DNA from 4 places in the Xanthobacter pollutisoli genome. Region 3 is predicted to be linked to each of the others. Evidence: predicted binding sites of a transcription regulator. Region 3 holds the regulator's gene; each other region holds the start of a gene.
What was found. The regulator LexA, encoded in region 3, represses DNA repair genes until DNA is damaged. The targets are predictions, from matches to a motif close to TGTTCNNNNTGTGTTCNG.
Positions count from the first base shown of each region.

Region 1: recA (recombinase RecA) is a predicted target of LexA. The motif match lies at 2,214-2,231, and genes of this name have one in related genera.
Region 2: ABLE93_RS22810 (ImuA family protein) is a predicted target of LexA. The motif match lies at 3,064-3,081, and genes of this name have one in related genera.
Region 4: ABLE93_RS01250 (ImuA family protein) is a predicted target of LexA. The motif match lies at 1,581-1,598, and genes of this name have one in related genera.

Region 1 covers NZ_JBDZDP010000013.1:19,473-25,478, forward strand. The annotation lists gene ABLE93_RS19910 (UbiD family decarboxylase) at 1-891, opposite strand, end outside; gene ABLE93_RS19915 (GGDEF domain-containing protein) at 1,121-2,038, opposite strand; gene recA (recombinase RecA) at 2,296-3,381, shown strand; gene alaS (alanine--tRNA ligase) at 3,587-6,006, shown strand, end outside.
Region 2 covers NZ_JBDZDP010000020.1:42,866-48,871, reverse strand. The annotation lists gene dinB (DNA polymerase IV) at 1-64, opposite strand, end outside; partial or broken gene ABLE93_RS22820 (SOS response-associated peptidase) at 199-868, opposite strand; partial or broken gene ABLE93_RS22815 (ATP-dependent helicase) at 880-2,948, opposite strand; gene ABLE93_RS22810 (ImuA family protein) at 3,132-3,893, shown strand; partial or broken gene ABLE93_RS22805 (Y-family DNA polymerase) at 3,808-5,332, shown strand; gene ABLE93_RS22800 (error-prone DNA polymerase) at 5,329-6,006, shown strand, end outside.
Region 3 covers NZ_JBDZDP010000002.1:452,133-458,138, forward strand. The annotation lists gene trpC (indole-3-glycerol phosphate synthase TrpC) at 1-570, shown strand, start outside; gene ABLE93_RS07480 (DUF2147 domain-containing protein) at 646-1,065, shown strand; gene ABLE93_RS07485 (DUF2147 domain-containing protein) at 1,201-1,623, shown strand; gene moaC (cyclic pyranopterin monophosphate synthase MoaC) at 1,706-2,182, shown strand; gene ABLE93_RS07495 (molybdopterin molybdotransferase MoeA) at 2,243-3,457, shown strand; gene lexA (transcriptional repressor LexA) at 3,583-4,293, shown strand; gene ABLE93_RS07505 (ComEC/Rec2 family competence protein) at 4,465-6,006, opposite strand, start outside.
Region 4 covers NZ_JBDZDP010000001.1:255,049-261,054, reverse strand. The annotation lists gene ABLE93_RS01255 (DNA polymerase Y family protein) at 1-694, opposite strand, end outside; gene ABLE93_RS01250 (ImuA family protein) at 747-1,574, opposite strand; gene ABLE93_RS01245 (DNA translocase FtsK) at 1,840-4,857, shown strand; gene ABLE93_RS01240 (ABC transporter ATP-binding protein) at 5,260-6,006, shown strand, end outside.

The DNA of each region.
Region 1 (6,006 bases), on a different contig from region 3:
CGTGTGGAAGATCGGATGCTTTCGGTGGGTGATCGCGTCGACCTCGATCACTTCGCGCGCACCGCGCGGACCGTAATATTGGGGAAACTCTCCGAACGGCCCTTCCGGCTCGCGCACCTGGGGCAGGATGCGTCCTTCGATCACGATCTCGGCCTGTGCAGGAACCCGCACCGCGTTCGTCTTACACTTCACCACATCAATGGAGCGACCGAGCAGGGCGCCGGCGATATGCATCTCGTCGAAATCGAGAGGCGCAATGGCTTGGGACGCCAGGAGCAAGGCGGGGTGCACGCCAATGGCGATCGCGATCTCCAACGCGTGCCCTGCCTGCTCCGCCATCCGGAAAAAGGCCAGCGTGTGACGCGGCAGAAGCAGCACCCCGATCCGGTTCGGTCCACTCACCTGGCAGCGATGGATGGCGACATTCTGCACGCCCGTCGAGGGGTTTCGCGAGATGAGCAGCCCCGCGGTGATATAGGGCCCGCTATCCAGCTCGTTGTGTTTGGGAATGGGGAGCTGCTTCAGAAGGTCCACGTCCATGTGGACGATGTCCTGGCAAGGGCCCGAGGCAACCTCGGTACTTGGAACTGGATTGGTTGCCGCGGAAAGCACATGGCTGAGCAGGTGGGTCTCGGCGACGCCCAGAGCGTCAGCGACCCATTCACGCTGAGTGAAGAGATTCGCGACCACGGGGATGGGATGGCCACCGGGACGCGGGAAGAGGACCGCCTTTTCACGTTCTGTCCGCTTCGCGACCGCCGCGATCTCGTCGATGAGCGACATGTTCTCATGGGCCACCGCAAGATCGCCGCGGGCCGCGAGAACGTTGAGCCAGTCCCTCAGATCTGAGGTGGCCGACGGGCGAACAGGCTGCGATAGAGCCTCAGACATGAGCGTTTTCCGGTGGCTTTTGCTTTGGGTCCGGGCTTCATCACCTTCGTCGATGAACAGAAGCCTTGGAGCGGACCGAGCCTATGGCACCAGGAAAATCAGCGAAAATAATAATAAATGATTAGGCAATCAGGGGCCGTGATTTCTCGCGGCTCGTCGTTTCTTTGCGAGGAAATCACGCCGGTGCTGCCAGGGGCAATCCGTGGCCGCGCAGCACCGGCAGCAGGGTTCAATCCCGCGATTCAGAGCAGATGCAGTTTCGGCCGCGCTCCTTTGCGCGGTAGAGCTCGAGGTCGGCGCGCGACATGAGCTGCGTCAGGCTCTCGCCGCCCGGCAGTTTGAGCGCCGCCGCGCCGATGCTCACCGACACCTTCCCGACCAGGGCGTCAAGGTCGCCTTCAGTCTCGGCGATGCGTTGCCGCAATGTGTCCAGAGTGACAAACGCCTCGGAGAGCGACCTGCCCTTGAGCAGGACGCAGAATTCGTCGCCGCCAAGCCGGCCGACAATATGGGGCGGCCCGGCGATCTCGCGCAGCGCGTTCGCCACGTGAAGCAGCAGCTTGTCGCCGGTGGCGTGGCCGAAACGATCGTTGATCCCCTTGAAATCGTCGAGGTCGATGAGCGCCAGCACCAGAGGCTCGCCGCTCAGCCCCGACGCGATAATGGCGCCGGCGCCGTCCTCCATGAGCGAACGTCGGTTGCCGATGCCGGTCAGGGGATCCGTGCGGGCTTCAAGGGCAAGCTCGGCCAGCGCGGAATCGAGGCGCGATATGGTGGTGTTCACCTCCCGCATCAGCACTCCGGCTGCATCGTTGTAGTCCAGCGGGAGAAACGGCAGGCGGCCATGGTGGTTGTAATTGTACAAGGCGACGCGAGCGACGTTCAGGGGCGCAATCATCGCATGGATCGCGAACAGGGCGGTGACGGTCCCGAATACCGTGGCAACCAGAACCACCAGAATGGACGCGCGTACGATGGCGTCGTTCCAGTCGAGTTCCGCTGCCGTGAACCCCACGAAGGCGATCAGCGGGATGTGCGTGCCCACAAAACATATGGCCAGCAGCTTCCCGACATAGGTCTTGGGATAAGGTAGCTCGCTGATCTTGGAGTAGAACCACAATTCCGGAAATGAAGGTGGACCCCACATGAGGCTCTCCCGGACCAGATGACAGCCTGGGCCGATCTTTTGACACGCACCTGCCGTTACGCAAGTTGGGCTCTGGTTGTAAGATACCGGACGAGCAACTTGTGACGTGAAGGTGATGGCGCCGGGGCGAGAGTGCGCGGGGGCGGACGGTAGGATTTCATTTCTCATGCACGATGAGAACATATTGCGAACGTAGAACAAAGCATGTACAACTGCCCCGTTCTCATTTCCTCTTGCGCCAGCACCGGAGCGCGGCGATGACTCAGTCGACACTCAGACTCGTCGAAGGTTCTTCCATGGATAAAACCAAGGCGCTGGACGCCGCGCTCTCGCAGATCGAGCGGCATTTCGGCAAGGGCTCGATCATGCGGCTCGGCAAGGGCGGCAAGGCCTTGGAGATCGAGAGCATTCCCACTGGTTCGCTGGGTCTCGACATCGCGCTCGGCATCGGCGGCCTGCCCAAGGGGCGGGTGGTCGAGATCTTCGGCCCGGAATCGTCGGGCAAGACCACGCTGGCTTTGCACACGGTGGCCGAATCCCAGAAGCGCGGCGGAACTTGCGCATTCATCGACGCGGAACATGCGCTCGACCCGATCTATGCGCGCAAGCTGGGTGTTAATCTGGACGAGCTGCTCATCTCCCAGCCTGACGCGGGCGAGCAGGCGCTGGAGATCGCCGACACGCTGGTGCGCTCCGGCGCGGTGGACGTGCTGGTGGTCGATTCGGTCGCGGCGCTGACCCCGCGGGCCGAGCTCGACGGCGAGATGGGTGACAACCAGCCCGGCATGCAGGCGCGCCTCATGAGCCAGGCGCTGCGCAAGCTCACCGCCTCCATCTCCAAGTCCAACACCATGGTCATCTTCATCAACCAGATCCGGATGAAGATCGGCGTCATGTACGGCTCGCCGGAGACCACGACCGGCGGCAACGCCCTGAAGTTCTACGCCTCCATCCGCCTCGACATCCGCCGCATCGGCATGATCAAGGAGCGCGACGAGGTGGTGGGCAACCAGACCCGCGTGAAGGTGGTGAAGAACAAGCTTGCCCCGCCGTTCAAGCAGGTCGAGTTCGACATCATGTATGGCGAGGGCGTCTCCAAGATGGGCGAACTGCTCGATCTCGGCGTCAAGGCCGGCGTGGTGGAGAAGTCGGGCGCGTGGTTCTCGTTCGACAGCCAGCGCCTCGGCCAGGGGCGCGAGAACGCCAAGACCTTCCTGCGGCAGAATGGGGAAGTGGCGGGGCGCATCGAGGCGGCGATCCGGCAGAATGCCGGGCTGATTGCCGAGAAGATCCTCGCCGGCTCGCCTGAGGACGATGCCGAGGGCGAGGCGGTCGACGCCTGAGGAGCGCCTTCGCACCCGTCCGCGGGCGGCGCCGGAGCCGCATTTCTGGACAAGCGGCGGACCCACCGTTAAACGAACCCGGTTCCGGTCGCCGATGCGGCGTCTGGAACCGCGCGGTGCTCCGATGGGGCGCTGGCGTGGAGCGATCACCACAGCCGGCTCCCCGCATCTTCGGGGCCCGGCACCGAGGGACAGTGCCGGTACCATGAGCGGCGTCAACGAGATCCGGTCGAGCTTCATCGACTACTTCGTCAAGGAGGGCCACGAGGCCGTCGCCTCTTCGCCCCTCGTGCCGCACAACGACCCGACGCTCATGTTCACCAACGCGGGCATGGTGCAGTTCAAGAACGTCTTCACCGGCGTCGAGAAGCGGCCCTATTCGCGGGCAGTGACCTCGCAGAAATGCGTGCGCGCCGGCGGCAAGCACAACGATCTCGACAATGTGGGCTACACCGCGCGGCACCACACCTTCTTCGAGATGCTGGGCAATTTCTCGTTCGGCGACTATTTCAAGGACCGGGCCATCGAGCTCGCGTGGAACCTCGTCACCCGTACCTTCGACCTGCCGGCCGAGCGCCTGCTGGTCACCGTCTACAGCGAGGACGAGGAAGCCTTCGGCCTGTGGAAGAAGATCGCCGGGCTCTCCGACGACAAGATCATCCGCATCCCCACCTCGGACAATTTCTGGTCCATGGGCGACACCGGACCCTGCGGCCCGTGCTCGGAGATCTTCTTCGACCATGGTCCGCACGTGGCCGGCGGCCCGCCCGGCTCGCCCGACCAGGACGGCGACCGCTTCATCGAGATCTGGAACCTGGTCTTCATGCAGTTCGAGCAGCTGCCCGGCGGCGAGCGAATGGCGCTGCCGCGGCCGTCCATCGACACGGGCATGGGCCTCGAGCGCATTTCGGCGGTGCTGCAGGGCACCCATGACAATTACGAGACCGACCTCATGCGCGCGATCATCGCGGAGGTCGCGGATCTCACGGGCGTCGATCCCGAGGGGCCGCAGAAGGCGAGCCACCGGGTCATCGCCGACCACCTGCGCGCCTCGGTCTTCCTCACCGCCGACGGCGTCCTGCCCTCCAACGAGGGACGGGGCTACGTCCTGCGCCGCATCATGCGCCGCGCCATGCGTCACGCCCAGCTGCTGGGCGCACGCGACCCGCTCATGCATCGGCTGGTGCCGCTGCTGGTGCGCGAAATGGGCCGCGCCTATCCTGAGATCGTGCGCGCCGAGCCGCTCGCCGAGGAGACACTGCTGCTCGAGGAGACGCGGTTCCGCCGCACGCTGGAGCGGGGCCTCTCCATCCTCGAGGAGGAGAGCGCCGGCCTTTCCGCCGGTGCAAGCTTCCCGGGCGAGGTGGCGTTCAAGCTCTATGACACTTTCGGCTTCCCCCTGGACCTGACGCAGGACGCGCTGCGCGCCCGCGGCATCTCCGTGGACACCGACGCCTTCGGTGCCGCCATGGCCAGGCAGAAGGCGGAGGCGCGCGCCAATTGGGCCGGCTCGGGCGAGGCGGCGACCGACGCCCTGTGGTTCGCCCTGCGCGACAAGGTGGGCGCCACAGACTTCCTCGGCTACGACACGGAGAAGGCGGAGGGCGTGGTGACCGCCATTGTGCGCGACGGTGCCGAGGTGGCGGCCTTGGAGGCAGGCGAGAGCGGCCTCGTGGTGCTGAACCAGACGCCCTTCTATGCCGAATCCGGCGGCCAGGTGGGCGATACCGGCCGCATGACCGGCGAGGGCGGCCTCGCCGTCGAGGTCCGGGCGACCCAGAAGAAGCTCGGCGACCTTTTCCTGCACGACGTGAAGGTGGAGGCCGGCACGCTGCGGGTCGGCACCGCGCTGGTGCTGGAGGTGTCCCACGAGCGCCGCGCGGCCGTGCGCGCCAACCATTCGGCGACCCATCTGCTGCACGAGGCGCTCCGCCGGGTGCTGGGCGAGCACGTGGCGCAGAAGGGCTCGCTCGTGGCGCCCGATCGCCTGCGCTTCGACTTTTCCCATCCCAAGCCCCTCAGCGAGGCCGAGGTGGCCGAGGTGGAGGAGATCGCCAACCGTTTCGTCCTGCGAAACGAGCCGGTGGAAACCCGGATCATGGCGGTGGACGACGCCATCCAGTCCGGCGCCCGCGCCCTGTTCGGCGAGAAGTATGGCGACGAGGTCCGCGTCGTCTCCATGGGCACCGACGACGGCAACGGCGCGCCCTATTCGGTGGAGCTGTGCGGCGGAACCCATGTGAAGCGTACGGGCGACATCGGCCTGATCTCGGTGGTGTCCGAGGGCGCGGTGGCGTCCGGCGTCCGCCGCATCGAAGCGCTCACGGCCCGGGCGGCGCGCCGGCATCTCAATGCGGCCAACGCTGCCCTCATCGCCGCCGCCGCGACCCTCAAGGCTCCGGTGAGCGAGGTGGAGGGGCGCGTTGCAACCCTGGTGGAGGAGCGCCGCAAGCTGGAGCGCGACCTCGCCGATGCGCGCAAGAAGCTCGCCATGGGCGGCGGCGCCGGCCAAAGCGGGGCGGACGCCGTGCGTACAGTGGGCGACGTGAAGCTGCTCGCTCGCCAGGTCGAGGGCATCGAGGTCAAGGACCTGAAGGGCCTCGTGGACGAGGGCAAGAAGCAGAT
Region 2 (6,006 bases), on a different contig from region 3:
CGACCGGCTTGCCCCGCAGCTCTGGATGGTCGCGCTGTTCGACCGAGGCATAGAACGCATCCATGTCGACATGGATGATCTTCCGTGTCGCCGGGGAGAGCAGCCGGTCGGAACCGATGTCCGATATTGACGGATCGGCGGGGACGAGCTCCGGCGCCGGCCGCGCGGCTGCGATGCCTCGCGTCGGGGCGGCCCCCGTCACTTCGACCCCTCCTCAAGCTTCAGCGGCGCCTCCACCAGGACGAGCAGGTCGTCGGGAAGCGGCCGCTGCAGATGCTTCACGTCCGCCCAGTCTCCCGGTCAGCCAGAGATCGACCTCCTCGGGTGTGGTCAGGATCGCAGGCATCGCCTTGAGGTGGATCGGCTTGACGATCCCGTTCGCCGACGTCGTCAGGAAGCCGTAGAGCTCGAATTCGCGCTCGCCATCGCGGACTTTCCTGACGCCCTTCCAGGGTGTCCAGAATCCAGCAAAGAACATCAGGGGCCGATCCTTGTTGCGGGCGAACCAGGCGTTCGGGGCCCGGCCGCCCGGAACCTTGCTCGCTGGATCAGGCTCCGCGAAGGACGTGAAGGGGACGACGCAGCGGCTCGTCGGTCCCAGCCAGCGGCGCCAGTGCGGGGAGTTGACGTTGCGGATGTTGGTGACGCCCGGGTCGTAATTGCCTTTGATGTAGTCGGGTGGCGTCGGCATCCCCCAGGTGGCGCTGACGATCTCCCGCTGCCCGTCTTCTGCGACGCGCACGATCGGCGCCAGCGTATTGGGATAGACATCGCGCGAGGGCTCGTTCCAGCCTGCCTTGTCCCGGAAGGCTTTGGTGAACTGTACCACGGCGTCTCGGGTGGTCGTCAGATTGTAGAGATTGCACAAGGCCTCGCCTCCTATCTCCACATGCCCCGCATGCGCGCGCCGACATCGATGCGGACCTGACGCGGGCCGCTCCCAGATGCCGCGCCACCAGCCGCCATAGGCCACGCCCGGCACTCGAAGAATTGCAGCAGCATCGCAGGAATGAACCGGGTCCGCGAGGCGTAGACGTGACGGTCGCCGGTGGCGGGCTGACCATGGGTGAAGAAGCGCTGCGGCACGATGAGCGACGGGCTGTCCTTCGCTCGCGTCATCGCGACATAGAGCAGCCGGCGCTCCTCCTCGATCTCGGCCGAGGTGCCCGCGCCGAGGTCGGAGGGAATGCAGCCATCCACGGTGTTGAGCACGACCACCGACTTCCATTCCTGACCCTTCGCGGAATGGATGGTCGACAAGATCAGATAGTCCTCGTCCAGCATCGGCACGCCGGCCTCGCCCGAGGTGGCATCCGGCGGGTCAAGAGTGAGCTCGGTCAGGAAGCGCTCGCGGGAAGGATAACCCGCGGCGATGTCCTCGAGCTGAAGGAGGTCGGCACGCCGCATCTCGGCGTCCTCATGGATGCGCTCGAGGTGGGGCTCGTACCAGGCGCGCACCCGTCCGATCTCCGCCGGCCATCCCGCCACGCCCTCCCGCAGATCCGCCATCAGGGATACGAAGGACGGCCGGTCGGCCGCCGCGCGCGGCGGCGTGGGATGATCGGCGAGCGCGCGGATGGGGTCGCTCCGATCGGCCATGGCATCGAGCGCGGTCTGCGCCGTCGAGGGGCCGACACCGGGCAGGAGCTGCATCAGCCGGAAGCCGGCCACCCGGTCGCGCGGGTTCTGAGCGAACCGCAAGGCCGCGAGCATGTCCTTCACGTGCGCGCTGTCGAGGAATTTCAATCCCCGAACTTCACGAACGGAATGTTTCTGCGGGTCAGCTCGACCTCCAGCGGGCCGCTGTGGTGGCTGGCGCGAAACAGCACCGCCTGCTCCTTCAGGCGCATTCCGGTCTCCCGGTTCTCCAGCACGGTCTCGGCCACGAAGCGCGCCTGGTCGGCTTCGTCGCGCACCGTGACGAGGCCCGGCCGCTCGGCGGACGCCCGGTCGGTCCAGAGGTCCTTGGTGTAGCGCTCCTTGGCGAGGCCGATGACGCCGTTCGCCGCCGCCAGGATCGGCTGGGTCGAGCGATAGTTGCGGTCGAGCGTGATGACGTCGGCGGCCGGCGCGAACTCCGCCGGGAAATCGAGGATGTTCCGGACGGTCGCGGCCCGAAAGGAATAGATCGACTGGGCGTCGTCGCCGACCACCGTCAGGCCGCGGCCGCCGGGCTTGAGCGCCGTCAGGATCGAGGCCTGGAGGCGGTTGGTGTCCTGATATTCATCGACCAGGACGTGGTCCCAGCGCCCGCCGATGTCGTCGGCGAGGACCGGATCGCCCACCGTCTGCGCCCAGTAGAGCAGAAGGTCATCGTAGTCGAGCACGTTCTGGGCCTGCTTGGCCTCGACATAGCCGGCGAACAGCTCGCGTAGCTGCCCCTCCCAGGCGGCGCACCAGGGAAAATGGGCGCGCAGGATCTCCTGCAGCGGCGCCTCCGAATTCACCACTCGCGAATAGATCGAAAGGCACGTGCCCTTGGTCGGAAAGCGACTTTCTGTCTTCGAGAAGCCGAGCTGGTGGCGGACCAGGTTCATGAGGTCGGCGCTGTCTTCCCGGTCATGGATCGTGAACTGCGGGTCGAGGCCGATCTCATTGGCATATTCGCGCAGCAGGCGCGCCCCGATGGCATGGAAGGTGCCGGCCCAGGCGAGGGCCTCGGTCAGGACGCCGGATTTATCACCCAGCACCCTGGCGCAGATGCGCTCGACCCGTCGGCCCATCTCCGAGGCCGCGCGCCGGGAGAAGGTCATCAGCAGGATCCGCCGCGGATCGGCGCCCTTGACGATCAGATGCCCAACCCGGTGTGCCAGCGTATTGGTCTTGCCCGAGCCGGCACCGGCGATGATCAGGAGCGGCCCGCCCGCTCTGCCGTCAGCAAGGCCGACGCCATGCTCGACCGCGGCCCGCTGCCGCTCGTTCAACTTGTCCAGATATGCCGCGCTCATCGCCCCCGCCCGGACTTGGCCCCACCGTTACCATCGTGCGTCGAAGCCTCCGGTCCGCGCGATCGAGCCACCATCCGAAGGCTCCACGGGAGTCCGATTGACTCGCGACGCAGTTAAGAACAAAAAAAGAACGTAGCAGCGGAGAAGGCCATTGCCTAGCCTTGGAAAGGTATCGCACACCCCATGCCGGATCGTGTCGTCAGTCCCGTCATCGCCGAGCTGCGGGAGCGCATCCAGCGTCTCGAAGGCGCCGGGGGCCGCGCGCGGCGGGTCCTGCCTTTCGGCGTGCCGGACATCGACAGGCGGCTTCCGGGAGGTGGGCTGGCGTTGGTGTGCCTGCATGAGGTGGCGGGCGGCGCCAACGGAGCAGTCGATGGCGCGGCCGCGGCGCTGTTCGCCGCGGGGATTGCCGCGCGCCTCGCCGGAAAGGTGCTGTGGTGCGTCACCCGACAGGACCTGTTCGCGCCGGCGCTCGCCCAAGCCGGACTTGCGGCCCGCCGGGTGATCTTCGTCGAGGCGGGCGAGGACAAGGCGCTGCTCGCCTGCATGGAGGAGGGGCTCCGCCACGGCGGGCTCGGCGCCGTCATCGGGGAGGTCTCCCGCCTCTCCATGACCGCCTCGCGCCGCCTCCAGCTCGCCGCCGAGGGCTCGGGAACCATGGGCATCGCGGTCCGGCGCTGGCGCCGCCAGGCCGAGGCGGCGGATTTCGGCCAGCCGACGGCGAGCGTCAGCCGCTGGCGCGTCTCAGTACTCCCGTCCGTGCCGCTGCCGGTGCCGGGCGTCGGCCGCGCCCGCTGGCTGCTCGAGCTGATCCGGTGCCGGGCCGGCGAGAGCGCCGATTTCGAGGTGGAGGCCTGCGATGCCAAGGGTCGTATCGCTCTTCCTGCCAAGGTGGCCCACGGACCGCCTCAGGCGGACATCCGCGGAGGCCGCGCCTCCGCCTGAGACCCCGCTCGTTCTCATCGGCCGGGATGGCCGGCGCCGGGTGATGCTGGCGGCCGATCTTGCCGCCGCGCGCGCCGGCCTCGCCGTCGGCATGGCGGTGACGAAGGCGCAGGCGCTCGTTCCCGGGCTCGTGGTGCGCGAGGCCGATCCGAAGGCAGATGCCGAAGGCCTCGAACGGCTGGCGCTCTGGGCCCTGCAACGCATCTCGCCCATCGTCGCGGCCCATCCCCCCGATGGCCTCGTCATGGACACCACCGGCGCGGACCATCTCCATGGCGGCGAGGCCGCCATGCTGGCCGCGCTCGTCGAGCGCCTTACGGCATCGGGCGTCGAGGCGCGCGGGGCCATCGCCGACACCTTGGGGCGCGGCCCATGCCTGCGCCCGCTTCGCCGGCCGGCAGATCACCGTTGTTCCGCCCGGCGACGGCGTGCGTTTCCTCTCTCCCCTGTCGATCGCCGCGCTGCGTCTCGATCGCAGGATCGTCGAAGGGCTCCACGCCCTCGGCTTCGCCCGCATCGGCGATCTTCTCGACCAGCCGCGCGGGCCGCTCGTGCTCCGGTTCGGTCCCGAGATCGGCCGCCGGCTCGACCAGGCGACAGGCGCCGTCGCCGAACCGATCGATCCGGTACGGCCGCCCGATCTCGTGGAGGTGCGCCGCATGTTCGGTGAGCCCATCGCCGCCGCGGAAACCATCGCTCGGTATCTGGGCCAGCTCGTCGTCGCCCTGTGCGCGGAGCTGGAGGCGAAAGGCCTTGGCGCGCGCCGGCTCGATCTCCTGGTCCACCGCGTCGATAATGCGCGGCAGGCGATCCGCGTCGGCACCGCCCGGCCGGTGCGCGACGTCAAGCGGCTGACGCGTCTTCTCCATGACCAGATCGAAACCGTCGATCCCGGCTTCGGCATCGAGATGATGGCCCTGGCCGCGACGCGCGCCGAGCCGCTCGACGCACGCCAGACGGTCTCCTCCCTCGTCGAGGCAGAAGAGCCCGACGTCTCCGATCTCATCGACGTGCTGGCGAACCGGGTGGGCGAGCGCGGGCTCTACCGTTTCTCCGTCGTCGCCAGTGATGTTCCCGAGCGCTCGGTTGCCCGGATCGCGCCCCTCGCGCCGGAGGACGGCGCCACCTGGGAGGGGGACTGGCCGCGCCCGCCGCGGCTGTTGCCGCATCCCGAGCCCATCGAAACCCTGGCGCTCTTGCCCGACCATCCGCCGGTCTGGTTTTCCTGGCGGGGGGTCCGCCGGCGCGTGCGCCGGGCCGATGGTCCCGAGCGCGTGTTCGGCGAATGGTGGCGGCGCGACGCCGAGCTGATCGCGGTCCGGGACTATTTCCGGGTCGAGGACGATGCCGGCGAGCGCTACTGGATCTTCCGCGCCGGGGATGGAGAGGATCCCCAGACCGGCTCCCACCGCTGGTTCCTGCACGGGATCTTCGCATGACCGGACCCCGTTATGCCGAGCTCCAGGTCACCTCGCATTTTTCCTTCCTGCGCGGGGCGAGCAGCTGCGAGGAGCTGTTCGAGCAGGCGAAGGCGCTCGGCATCGAGGCCCTCGGCGTGGTCGACCGCAACAGCCTCGCGGGCATCGTGCGCGCGCACCAGGCCGCGCGGGACACGGGCCTGCGGCTGGTGGTCGGCTGCCGGCTCGATCTCGCCGACGCCCTGCCGGTCCTCGTCTATCCGACCGACCGGCAGGCGTATGCCAACTTGTGCCGGCTGCTCTCGCTCGGCAAGCGGCGTGGCGGCAAGGCGAAATGCAATCTCGAATGGGCCGACCTTGTCGCCTTTGGCGAAGGCCTGATCGCCGTGCTGGTGCCCGATATGGCGGACGCGGCCTGCGCGCTCGGCCTGCGCCGGCTGCGCGAGGCCTTCGGCGACCGCGCCTATCTGGCGCTGACGCTGCGCCGGCGGCCGAACGATCAGCTGCGCCTGTGGGAACTCGTCCGCCTCGCGGCCGCGGTGCGGGTGCCCACCGTCGTCACCAACGACGTGCTCTTCCACGAGCCACGCCGGCGCATCCTGCAGGACGTGGTCACCGCGATCCGCCACAACGTCACCATCGACGACCTCGGCGCGCGGCGGGAACGCCATGCGGACCGCTACCTGAAGCCGCCG
Region 3 (6,006 bases):
GATCCGCCGGAGCTCGCCCGCGCCTACCAGCGCGGCGGCGCCACCTGCCTGTCGGTGCTCACCGATACGCCCTCCTTCCAGGGTGCGCCGGACTTCCTGAAGAGCGCCCGCGCCGCCGTGAGCCTGCCGGTGCTGCGCAAGGACTTCATGTACGACACCTACCAGGTGGCCGAGGCCCGCGCCTGGGGGGCCGACTGCATCCTCATCATCATGGCCGGGGTGGACGACGCCCTCGCCGCCGACCTCGCCGCCGCGGCCGAGGCCTATGGCATCGACGCCATCGTCGAGGTTCATGACGACGCCGAGCTGGACCGGGCGCTGGCCCTGCCCTGCCGCCTCATCGGCATCAACAACCGCAACCTGCGCACCTTCGAGACCACGCTCGAAACCTCCGAGCGCCTCGCCCCCCGGGTGCCCAAGGACCGCATCGCCATCGGCGAGAGCGGCATCTTCACGCCGCAGGACGTGGCGCGGCTCGCCAAGGTGGGCATCGGCACCATCCTCGTGGGCGAGAGCCTGATGCGGCAGGAAGATGTCGCTTCCGCCACAAGCCAGCTGCTTGCCGGATAGGATTGCCCTATAGGTGAAGTTACGCCTTAATGCGTGAGGACGGCCCGCAGAGGCCGCACGCTCGGGAGGCGCTTCATGAGGACAACCCTGCTCGCCGGCATCGCCGCCGGCACCCTTCTCGCCGCGCCGGCGCTGGCGGCCGACCCCACCGGCCTGTGGCAGACGCCCACCCGCAACGGCCAGGTGGAAATCTCCAAATGCGGCGCGAACCTGTGCGGCCGCCTCGTCTCCTCCGACGGGATCAAGGCCGACCCCGCGCTGAAGGACGTGAACAATTCCAACACCGCCCTGCGCGGCCGCGCGCTGAAGGGCCTCACCATCCTCACCGGCTTCTCGGGCGGCCCCAAGGATTGGACCGGCGGCAGCATCTACAATGCGGAGGACGGACGGACCTATTCCGGCTCCATCACCCTCGACGGCGACAACACGCTGAAACTGCGCGGCTGCGTGGTCGCGCCTTTGTGCAAGACCCAGATTTGGACCCGCCTGCGCTGAGGCGGGCCAGGACCGCACAAGATGTCGCAGCCGCATTTCGATACCGTGCGGAGGGCGCGACTTGCAGAGGCGGCGGGGCCCATCGAAAATGCGCGCCGCCAGCCCTGCGAGGCCGGTCTCTCCCGGAGCATCCCCATGAGGTCCGTTGTTTTCGGTGCGGCGCTCGCCGTGGCCGGCCTGTTCTCCGCGCCCCTCCTCGCCGCCGACGCCACCGGCCTGTGGCTGACCCCCGTGGACGGCGGCCAGATCGAGATCACGCGTTGCGGCGCGAACCTGTGCGGCGCCATCGTCACGTCCAAGGACATCGAGGCCAATCCGGGCCTCACCGACGTGAAGAATTCCGACGCCGGCCTGCGCGGGCGCAAGCTGAAGGGCCTCACCATCCTCACCGGCTTCTCCGGCGGCCCCAAGGAATGGACCGGCGGCAAGGTCTACAATGCCGACGACGGCAAGACCTATTCCGGCACCATCACGCTGGAGAACGACACCACCCTGAAGCTGCGCGGCTGCGTGATCTATCCGCTCTGCGAAACCCAGACCTGGACACGCCTGCGCTGACGCGCGCGCCCGTTCGGTGGACAGGATGCGTCCGGGGCGCCATCTTCCGGGCGACCCGGACGATTCCAAGGCCCTCCCCCTTATGGCCATCCTGACCCATCTCGACGAACAGGGCGCCGCCCGCATGGTGGACGTGTCCGACAAGGCCGCGACCACCCGCGAGGCGCTGGCCGAGGGGCGGGTGGCCATGGCGCCGGAGACGCTGGAGCTGATCGTTTCCGGCAACGCCAAGAAAGGCGACGTGCTCGGGGCGGCGCGCCTCGCCGGCATCATGGCGGCGAAGCGCACCCACGAGCTCATTCCCCTGTGCCATCCTCTGCTGCTCACCAAGGTGGAGGTGGAGGTGGCACCCGACCCGGCCCTGCCGGGGCTTCATGTGACCGCCCGCGTGAAGGTCACCGGGCAGACCGGCGTGGAGATGGAGGCGCTCACTGCCGTCTCCGTCGCCTGCCTCACCATCTACGACATGGCCAAGGCCGCAGACCGTGGCATGCGAATCGAGGGCATCCGCCTGCTGGAGAAATCCGGCGGCCGGAGCGGCCTGTTCCGGGCCGAGTGATCGCGCCCGCGCCATGGAAGGACCTGCCACTGTGACTGCGCGCGTTTCGGGAGCAGCGCCATGGCGCTGATGAGCGTCGAGGAGGCGAGCGCCCTCATCACCCAGGGCGTCACCGCGCTGGGCACCGAGGAGGTGAGCGTCTCGGCCGCCGCCGGCCGCGTGCTGGCGCAGGACCTCGTCGCCCGCCGCACCCAGCCGCCGGCCGACATGTCGGCCATGGACGGCTATGCGGTGCGGTCCGCCGACATCGCCACCACGCCCTCGACCCTCACCGTCATCGGCGAATCGGCGGCCGGCCGGCCGTTCGGCGGTGCACTCGGGCCGGGACAGGCGGTGCGCATCTTCACCGGCGCGGTGGTGCCCGAGGGCGCCGACACGGTGGTGATCCAGGAGAACGTCGCCCGCACCGGCGACACCATCACCACCACCAGCCTCACCGCGGCATTGCGCAACGTGCGCAAGCGGGGCAGCGACTTCGCCGCCGGCACGCCGGGCCTCACAGCCGGGCGCCGGATGACCGGGCGGGACATGATGCTGGCGGCCGCCATGGACCATGCCGTGGTGCCCGTGGCGCGGCGCCCGCGCATGGCGCTCTTGCAGACCGGCGACGAGCTGGTCCTCCCCGGCCAGGGCACCGGCGCCGACAGCGAGATCGTCGTCTCCAATGCCTTCGGCCTCGCCGCCCTGGCGCGCCGGGCCGGGGCGGACGTCACCGACCTCGGCGTGCTGAAGGACGACCTCGCCACGATCCGCGCCACCATCGCGCGCGCCCTCTCGGGCGAGTTCGACATCGTGGTGTCGTCCGGTGGCGCCTCGGTGGGCGACCACGATCTGATGGCGCCGGCGCTGAAGGCGGAGGGCGTCGAGCTGTTCGTCCACAAGATCGCGCTGCGGCCCGGCAAGCCTCTGATGTTCGGCCATCGCGGCACGGTGCGGGTGCTGGGCCTGCCGGGCAATCCGGTGTCGTCCCACGTCTGCGGGATGATCTTCCTCGCGCCCCTCCTGCGCGCACTCCAGGGTGATGCGGCGCCTGGTCCCCTCACCGCGCCCGCCCGTCTGGCGGCCGAACTGCCCGCCAACGACGCGCGCCGCGACTTCATGCGCGCCAAGATCGAGCGCCGGCCGGACGGCTCGGTGCATGTGACGCCCTCGGCCTCGCAGGACAGCGCCATGCTGGGCATCCTCGCCGATGCCGACTGCCTTCTGGTGCGTCCGCCATATGCCCCCGCGGGCCGCGTCGGGGACCCGTGCGAGATCATTCCGTTCGACGATTGAGCCCCTTAACCCGCTGTTCACCCCTTGCGGAACACAAAAGGAACAGATAAAGACTGTTCATGATTTGTTTCGCGCCGCGCGGGCTGGGCCGTCGCGGAATGCGGCGCCGGCACAGGGGCGAGACGATGCTGACCCGGAAGCAATACGACCTGCTTCGCTTCATCCACGAGCGGCTCAAGGAAACCGGGGTGCCGCCCTCCTTCGACGAGATGAAGGAGGCGCTCGACCTGCGCTCCAAGTCCGGCATCCATCGCCTCATCACCGCCTTGGAAGAGCGCGGCTTCATCCGTCGCCTGCCCAACCGCGCCCGCGCGCTGGAAGTGGTCCGCCTGCCGGACAGCGTCGCGCCGGGTCTCGCCTCCGCCCGCTCGGCGGGGCGCGGATTTTCCCCCTCTGTCATCGAGGGCAGCCTCGGCAAGGTCCGCCCCATGGCGGACGACGAGGACACCGCCCCGGTGGTCGCGGTCCCCGTCATGGGCCGGATCGCCGCCGGCACGCCCATCTCGGCCATCCAGAGCCGCAGCCACACCCTCAACATCCCGCCCGAGATGCTCGGCTCCGGCGAGCACTTCGCCCTGGAAGTGCGCGGCGACAGCATGATCGAGGCCGGCATCCTCGACGGCGACACGGTGCTCATCCGCAAGTGCGACACGGCCGACACGGGCGACATCATCGTGGCGCTGGTGGACGACGAGGAGGCGACCCTCAAGCGTCTGCGCAAGAAGGGCGCCTCCATCGCCCTCGAGGCCGCAAACCCGGCCTATGAGACGCGCATCTTCGGCCCCGACCGGGTCCGCATCCAGGGCCGCCTCGTCGGCCTGATGCGGCGCTACTGACCCTCCCTTTCGCTCTCCCTCCCGGGAGACCGCAAACGGGGTGAGGGGCGCGGCGCATCCAGCTCAACGGGCGCCGGCTCCGCAACGGGCCATGCCCCTCACCCCGCCCGCTTTTGTCCTGCTGCCGCGTCGGCCGGGTCGGACCGGCCTGCGGTGCATCCCGCTGCCCGATCAGGGCGCGGCGGCATCCGCCTCGTGGTCGGGGGCCTCGCCTTCCGCCTCCAAAAGCGGCGGAACGGCAGCCATCCACGGGCGCTGGACCTCCGCGCGGCGGGTGGGTTCGGCCACCAGCCTGCCGTCCCTCAGCTGGAAGGCGAGGGCTCCGGTGCGCGCCAGCGTCTGCGGCGTCACCACCTCGGCTTCGCAGCGCGCGGGGGGTGCATCGCGGGCGACCAGGATGCGGGCGTTGAGGCAATCCGCCTCCAGGCTCTCCGCCTTGCGCGAGACGGCGATGGTGCCGCCGCCCGGCAGCGGCGCGACGCAGCCCAAGGGGTCGCAGGCGAAGGCGGCGGAGAGATCCTTGGCGTCGGCGGCGCGGCGGTCGCCCTCCCGCGTCAGCCATTGCTCCACCACCAGCCGCTGGCTTGAGGCGGCGAGCACGGATAGCTGGCCCTCCGCGGTGCGAACCGCCACCGTCTGCGCATCGGGTGCGATGAGGAGATCCGGCCGGGCCGGCGCACCCGCCAGCAGGGTGCCCAGAGCGAGGGGCGCCAGCGCCGCGAGGGTCAGCACGCCGCGAAGCAGACAGGCGGCGAGGAGCGCGAGGCTGAGGCAGGCGAGGGTCGCCGGGCCGATGAAGGCGGCGCGGGTATCGGCTCCCGGCAACGCCCCGACATGGTCCGACACCGCCACCATGATCTCGATGCCCCGCCCCATCACCGGCCAGGCCAGATGGTCCCAGCCGAACGGCATGAGCAGCACGCCGGCGAGCCCGGCCGGCATCACCAGGAACGAAACGGCCGGCATGGCCGCGAGATTGGCGATGAGGCCGTAGGGCGCGACGCGCTGGAAGTGGAAGATGCCGTAGGGCGCCGTCGCAAGCCCCGCCACCAGCGAGGTGAGCGCCGTTCCCCCCACCAGCGCGACGATCCACACCAGCGCCGCGCCGGCGAATCCGTCCGGCCGCGGCAGCGCCCGCAGCGGCTGGAGCCGCTCATAGGCGGCCACCAGCGCGAGGGTGGCGGCGAACGACATCTGCGTGCCGGGGTCGAGCACCGCCTCGGGCGTCAGCGCCAGCACCGCCACCGCGGCGACCCCCACCGAGCGCAGCGACAGCGCCGGACGGCCCGCCAGCACGCCGGCCAGCACCAGCGCTGTCATCACGAAGGAGCGCTGGGCCGGCACGTCGTTGCCCGAGAGCACCAGATAGAAGGCGCTGCCCGACAGGGCCACGAGCGCCGCGATGGACTTGATGGGCAGTCGCAGCGCCAGCCCCGGAACCAGGGCCAGCGCCGCCCGCGCGAGGGCGAACAGGGTGCCCGCCACCAGCGCCATGTGCAGCCCCGAGATGGAGAGGATGTGCGAGAGGCCCGACACCCGCATGCTCTCTTCCACCGCGGGAGGAATGCCCGCCCGATCCCCCGCCACCAGGGCCACGGCGATCTCCGCCGGCACGCCGGAAAGCGATGCCCGGATGCGGCGGGCGAGGGCATCGCGCACCGCATCGATGGCCATGGCTAGCCGCACCGACGCCGGCGGGGACGCCGAATCCGG
Region 4 (6,006 bases), on a different contig from region 3:
CCTCGCCATGGCGCTCCAGCACGCCGGAGAGGTCGCGGGCGAGATCGGCCAGCACGGCGAGGGCGGTCTTCTCCTCGCCCATGGGCTCGGCGAAGCGCCGCTCGGCCACGTAGGCGGGCAGGGGGTTGAGCGGCGAGATGGGGGCCGAGGCCGCCCCGGTGATCTCGTCGAGGCGGTCCACCAAGGCGGCGCCGAAGCGGGCGGCGAGCGCGCCCCGCGGCTTGTCCGCAAGGTCGCCGATGCGCACGAGGCCGAGATAGGCGAGGCTGCGGCCGGTGTCCGCGTCGAGGCCGAGGGCCTCCACCGGCAGGGGGGCGACGGCCGCGGCCTCGCCACCCGCCGGCACCACGAGGCCGGGGCGCCAGCGGGCGAGGGCCAGGGCGGCCCGCGCGGTGCCGGCGACGGCGCCCTGCGCCGCGAGGCCGGTGGCGGTGAGCCGTGCCGCCATGGCCGCCAGCATCGGCGCCTCGCCCTCGAACAGATGGGCGCAGCCGGTGATGTCGAGAACGATGCCATGGGGCGGGGCGAGGCCGACGAAGGGCGTCCAGCGCTCGCACCAGGAGGCGACGGCGGCGAGCAGCGCCGCATCCGCCGCCGGGTCCGCGGCCTCCGCCTTCAGCTGCGGCACGCGGGCCTGCGCATCCGCCAACGTGAGGCCGGGGACGAGGCCGAGGCGCTCCGCCGCCGCGTCCACCGCGGCGAGGCGGCGGGCGTTGGCGTGAGTCTCCACCACCGCCAGCGGCGGCTCAGCCGGCGTGCCGCCAGCCGCCGGGGAGGGGGCGCGGCGGGCCGCCCGCCAGCTGCGGTGCAGCCGGTCGGTCGGCAGGCGCGGCAAGATGAGGGCGGCGAGGCGCCGGGGAGAAGCTGCGGGCATGGGCATTCCATTCCACGGTGAAGCGGCCGGTGGGCCCGAGGCGGTTGCGGGCGAGGTCGAGCACGAAGGCGGGTGGGCCGAGGCAGAAGGCCGGCATCCCCGGCGCCGGCCGCGACGGGGCGGCGGCCACGTGCCAGCGGGTGGTGGCGGCGGAGGGGTGAGGGTCCGCCGCCGGGCGGAGCAGCAGCACCGGCACGCCCGAGCGCTCGGCGCGCAGGGCGAGGCGCCGGGTGGCGGTGAGGTCGAGGAGGCGGGCCTCCCCCCACGGCTCCGCCACCACCAGCCCGAGGCCGGCATGGCCCAGCGCCTCCTCGGCGGCGGCGAGGGTATCTGTGGCATCGGCGGCCCCCACAAGGAGGAGGCGGGCGGGATCGAGCCCGAACTGGGCGCAGCCGGGGCCGTGGATCTCGCCGCTCTCCAGCGTCGCCATGTCCTGCCGCACCCACAGCACCGGGCGTCGGGGAAGGGCGGCGAGGGCGAGGGCGAAGCCCAGCAGGGCTCCGCTCTGGCCCGGATCGGCGGTGAAGGCCTCGTGCAGCGCCCCCCGGGCGAGACCACCGCCGAGCGCCCCGTCGAGGGGCTCCCCCAGCGGGAGGCGCGGCCGGGCGGCGGTCTCCGGAAGGCCGGAAAACCGTTTCATCTCAACGATGCGCCGCCGCAGCGCCGTCACATCCTCGCGCGGGCCATGCATGGGGGACACGGTCAATGTTCCTATTTTGTTCTCTCTAGAAAGGACTCCGGAAGGGGCAAAAGTCAATCGCACCTGCGGATGGGGACACGTCCCTCTAGGGGCGGAGAGGGAGAGCGGCCTCAGGGTGCCGGCGCGCCCGGGGTCACTGGCGATCCATCCCCGTTATTCACAGGCAAGGTATTTAGAAACCTCCGTTAAGGGGTGCAAACCTCCCCTTAACGTGGCCGGGCCTAAATGTGTCGAAACGGCGCCGGTGCTGCGGATTTCGGATCACATGCCTTCCTTCAACCGTCCTCCGAAACCTTTCGCGTTTCCTCCCCACGAGGCGGAGCCCGGCGACAGCCGGGACGCCGGCACCGAGAGCCGGGGCCTGCCCTCCTTCTACGAGCGCATCCCGGAATATGACCCCGCCGCGGAGCCCTTCAGCTTCGAGACGGCGGGGACGGCACCGACCCACAGCTGGCTCGATCTGGAGCTGATCCCGAGCTGGCTGCGCCCCTTCACCCTCGACGCCAACACCCGCTTCACCCGCACGCCGGACCATTTCCTGCGGCCGCGCGAGGCCGCCACCGCGCCGGTGCAGGAGGTGTCGAGCCGCGGCTGGCATTTCCTGTTCGAGGCCGCCGACGACTTGGCGGCGCCCGTGGCGCCGGAGCCGCTCGCTCCGCTGGAGCCTGCCGCCGCGCCCGCCTGGGCCGAGGCCTTGTCCGCCGCCCTCCTGCCGCATGCGTCCTCCCTCCGCGCGCCGGAGGCGGAGGAGATGGAGCAGGCCGCCGCTTCGCCGGCCCATGACGCCAGCGCAGCCATGAACCTCCCCGAGGCGCAGGTGCTGGATGCAGCCGCGCCGGAAGCTGCCCTTGCGGACGAGGCTCCGGCCGATGGCCTGCCCGAACCCGATCCTGAGACCCCCATCTCCCTTTCAACCGACCTTCCCGCGCCTCTGGCCGACCTGCCGGAGGTCCAGCCCGCCGCCCAAGCGGACGAAGTGGACGAAGCGGAGGTGCCGGCCCATCTGTGGAGCCTGCTGCGCCTCGTGGTGCTGGGCCGCGCAGCCGTGCCTCCCGGACCGGCGGAAGAGCAGGACCTCGATCCGGCACAGGCCGACGCCGACGAAGCCGCCGGGGAAGAGACCGCCGGTTCCGCGGCCGCGGCCGGCGATGCCGCGTTGCTGGAGGACGAAGACGAGGCGGACGAAGACGAGGCGAGCGAGGACGCCGTCGCGCTCTCCCAGTCCTGGGACGAAGACCAAGAGGACGCGGAAGAAAGCGACGCCGACGCGGACGTGGAGGACGGCGCGGACGCATCCGAGGACGAAGCGGAAGACGATGAGTCCGACGACGACGGCGTGGAGGAGGACGAGGAAGACGGCGAATACGAATATGAGGAAGAGGAAGCCTCAGGCGAGGAGGAGGAGCTGGAGGCGGAAGACCTAGACGACGAGCTAGAGGTGGAGGACGCCGAAGGCGAAGACGACGCGGCCGAAGAGGCCGAGATCGAAGACGATGCGGCCGAAGATCTCGAGACTGACGACCTCGAGACCGAGGACGAAGCGGGCGATCTCGAGCCGGAGCAGCCGCTCGCCGCCATGTGGCGACCCTATCAGCACAGCATCAGCGCCCAGTTCCTCGGCACGCCTTTCCTCGGCGCCCTCGCTCAGCCTGCGGCTCAGGCCCTCGTCCCGGCGCCGCGCGCGCCGGCGCCCCCCGTCGCTGCGCCCAAGGCGGCCGTCCCGGCGCTCGCGCCGGTCGGGTCCGAGGCGGACGCGGCCGACGGTCCCTATTGCCTGCCGCCCCTCGACCTCCTGCGCGAGCCGCCGCTGGTGGAGCCGGACTATGAACTGTCCGAGGAATTCCTCGACCAGTCTTCCGCCATGCTGCAGCAGGTGCTGCGCGATTTCGGCGTGCGCGGCGAGGTGATCGACGCCAATCCCGGCCCCGTCGTCACCCTCTACGAGTTCGAGCCGGCGCCGGGGGTGAAGTCCTCGCGCGTCATCGGCCTGTCGGCCGACATCGCCCGCTCCATGAGCGCGGTGTCCGCCCGCGTGGCGGTGGTGGAGGGGCGCAACGTCATCGGCATCGAGCTGCCCAACCGGCGGCGCGAGACGGTGTGGCTGCGCGAGCTGCTCGCCAGCCAGGAATTCTCCGAAACCCACCCCAAGCTCGGCTTGTGCCTCGGCAAGACCATCGGCGGCGTGCCGGTGATCGCCGACCTTGCCCGCATGCCGCATCTTCTGGTGGCGGGCACCACCGGATCGGGCAAGTCGGTGGCCATCAACACCATGATCCTGAGCCTGCTCTACCGGCACACGCCGGAAGCCTGCCGGCTCATCATGATCGACCCCAAGATGCTGGAGCTTTCGGTCTACGAGGGCATCCCGCATTTGCTCACCCCCGTCGTCACCGATCCCAAGAAGGCGATCATCGCCCTCAAATGGGCGGTGAAGGAGATGGAGGAGCGCTACAAGAAGATGAGCCGCCTCGCCGTGCGGAACATCGACGGCTACAACGCCCGCGTCCGCGAGGCGGCGGCGAAGGGCGAGGTCATAACCCGCAACGTGCAGGTGGGCTTCGACAAGGAGACGGGGGAAAGCCTGTTCGAGGAACAGGAGATGGACCTTTCGCCCTTGCCCTTCATCGTCGTGATCGTCGACGAGATGGCCGACCTGATGATGGTGGCGGGCAAGGAGATCGAGGGCGCCATCCAGCGCCTCGCCCAGATGGCGCGGGCGGCCGGCATCCATCTGGTGATGGCGACGCAGCGCCCGTCGGTGGATGTCATCACCGGCACCATCAAGGCCAATTTCCCCACCCGCATCTCCTTCCAGGTGACGAGCAAGATCGACAGCCGCACCATCCTCGGCGAGATGGGCGCGGAGACGCTGCTGGGGCAGGGCGACATGCTGTTCATGGCCGGCGGCGGGCGCATAACCCGCGTGCACGGGCCGTTCGTCTCCGACGGCGAGGTGGAGAAGGTGGTGGCCTTCCTCAAGGCCCAGGGCGGGCCGGACTATCTCGACGCCGTCATCCTCGACGAGGCCGAGGAGATGGAGGAGGACGACGACGCGGTGTTCGACCGCTCCGGCATGGCCGATGCCGGCGGCGACCTCTACGAGCAGGCGGTGGCCATCGTCATGCGCGACCGCAAGGCGTCCACCTCCTACATCCAGCGCCGCCTGCAGGTGGGCTACAACAAGGCCGCCAGCCTGATGGAGCGGATGGAGAACGAAGGCATCGTCGGCCCCGCCAACCACGCCGGCAAACGGGACATCCTCACCTTCTCGCGTCCGGGGTGAGGGTGGCGCGGCCACAGTCCTGCCCGCGACGCTTCCCCGCCTCGGCGGTGTCACCCCTCACCCTAGCCCTCTCCCGCAAGGGGAGAGGGGACAGGGCGGCTTGGGGGGAGGCGGCGCGAATGCCGCCGTCTCGCCGCTCGCGAACCGCTCCCTCCGCTAGTCGCCGGCCCGACTCCCTCTGCCCGGGGGAGAGGGTGGGGGTGAGGGGGTCCGACCCGGCAACCGCCGAACCTGCCGCGCACCGCCAAGCGGTACCTTGGCGTGCCGCCGATGCCCGCCCTTGCCTCCGGCTCGCCCTCGGCTACCTTGTCGGCTCGATCCGGGGCAACCGGACGGGCGTGAGAACGCGGGATCGGGAGGCGTTCAGTGGTGCAACCCTTCAGCGTGGTCTTGGGAGGCCGCATGGCTCAGACGTGCGCGGTGGGCCTGCGTGACCTCACCATCGCCTTTCCCGGCGCCCGCAGCGCCGACCGGCCCTTCGTGGCGGTGCAGGGGGTGGACCTCGATGTGGCGGACGGCGAGTTCGTCGCCATCGTCGGGCCGACGGGATGCGGCAAGTCCACTTTGCTCAACGCCACCGCGGGCCTGCTGACGCCGGCGTCGGGCTCGGTCTCCATCTTCGGCGCGCCGCTTTCCGGGCTCAACCGCAAGGCCGGCTATCTCTTTCAGGCCGAAGCGCTGTTCCCGTGGAAGACGGCGCTGGAGAACGTGGCCATCGGCCTCGACATCACCGGCACCGATCCCGAGGCGGCGCGCACCGCGGCGCGCAAATGGCTTGCCCGCGTGGGGCTTGCCGCCTTCGCCGAGCGCTATCCCCACCAGCTTTCCGGCGGCCAGAGGAAGCGCGTGGGCCTCGCCCAGGTGCTGATCCGCGATCCCAAGATCCTGCTCATGGACGAGCCCTTCGGCCCTCTCGACGCCCAGACCCGCCAGATCATGGGCAATCTGCTGCTCGACCTGTGGAGCCACGACCGCAAGGCGGTGATGTTCGTGACCCATGACCTTGAGGAAGCCATCGCGCTGGCGGACCGGGTGGTCATCATGGGGGCCGGCCCGGCCTCCCGCATCATCGGCCAGTGGAAGGTGCCCATCCCCCGCCCGCGCGGCATCGATGTGCGGCTGGAGAGCGCCTTCCACCATCTTCACCGC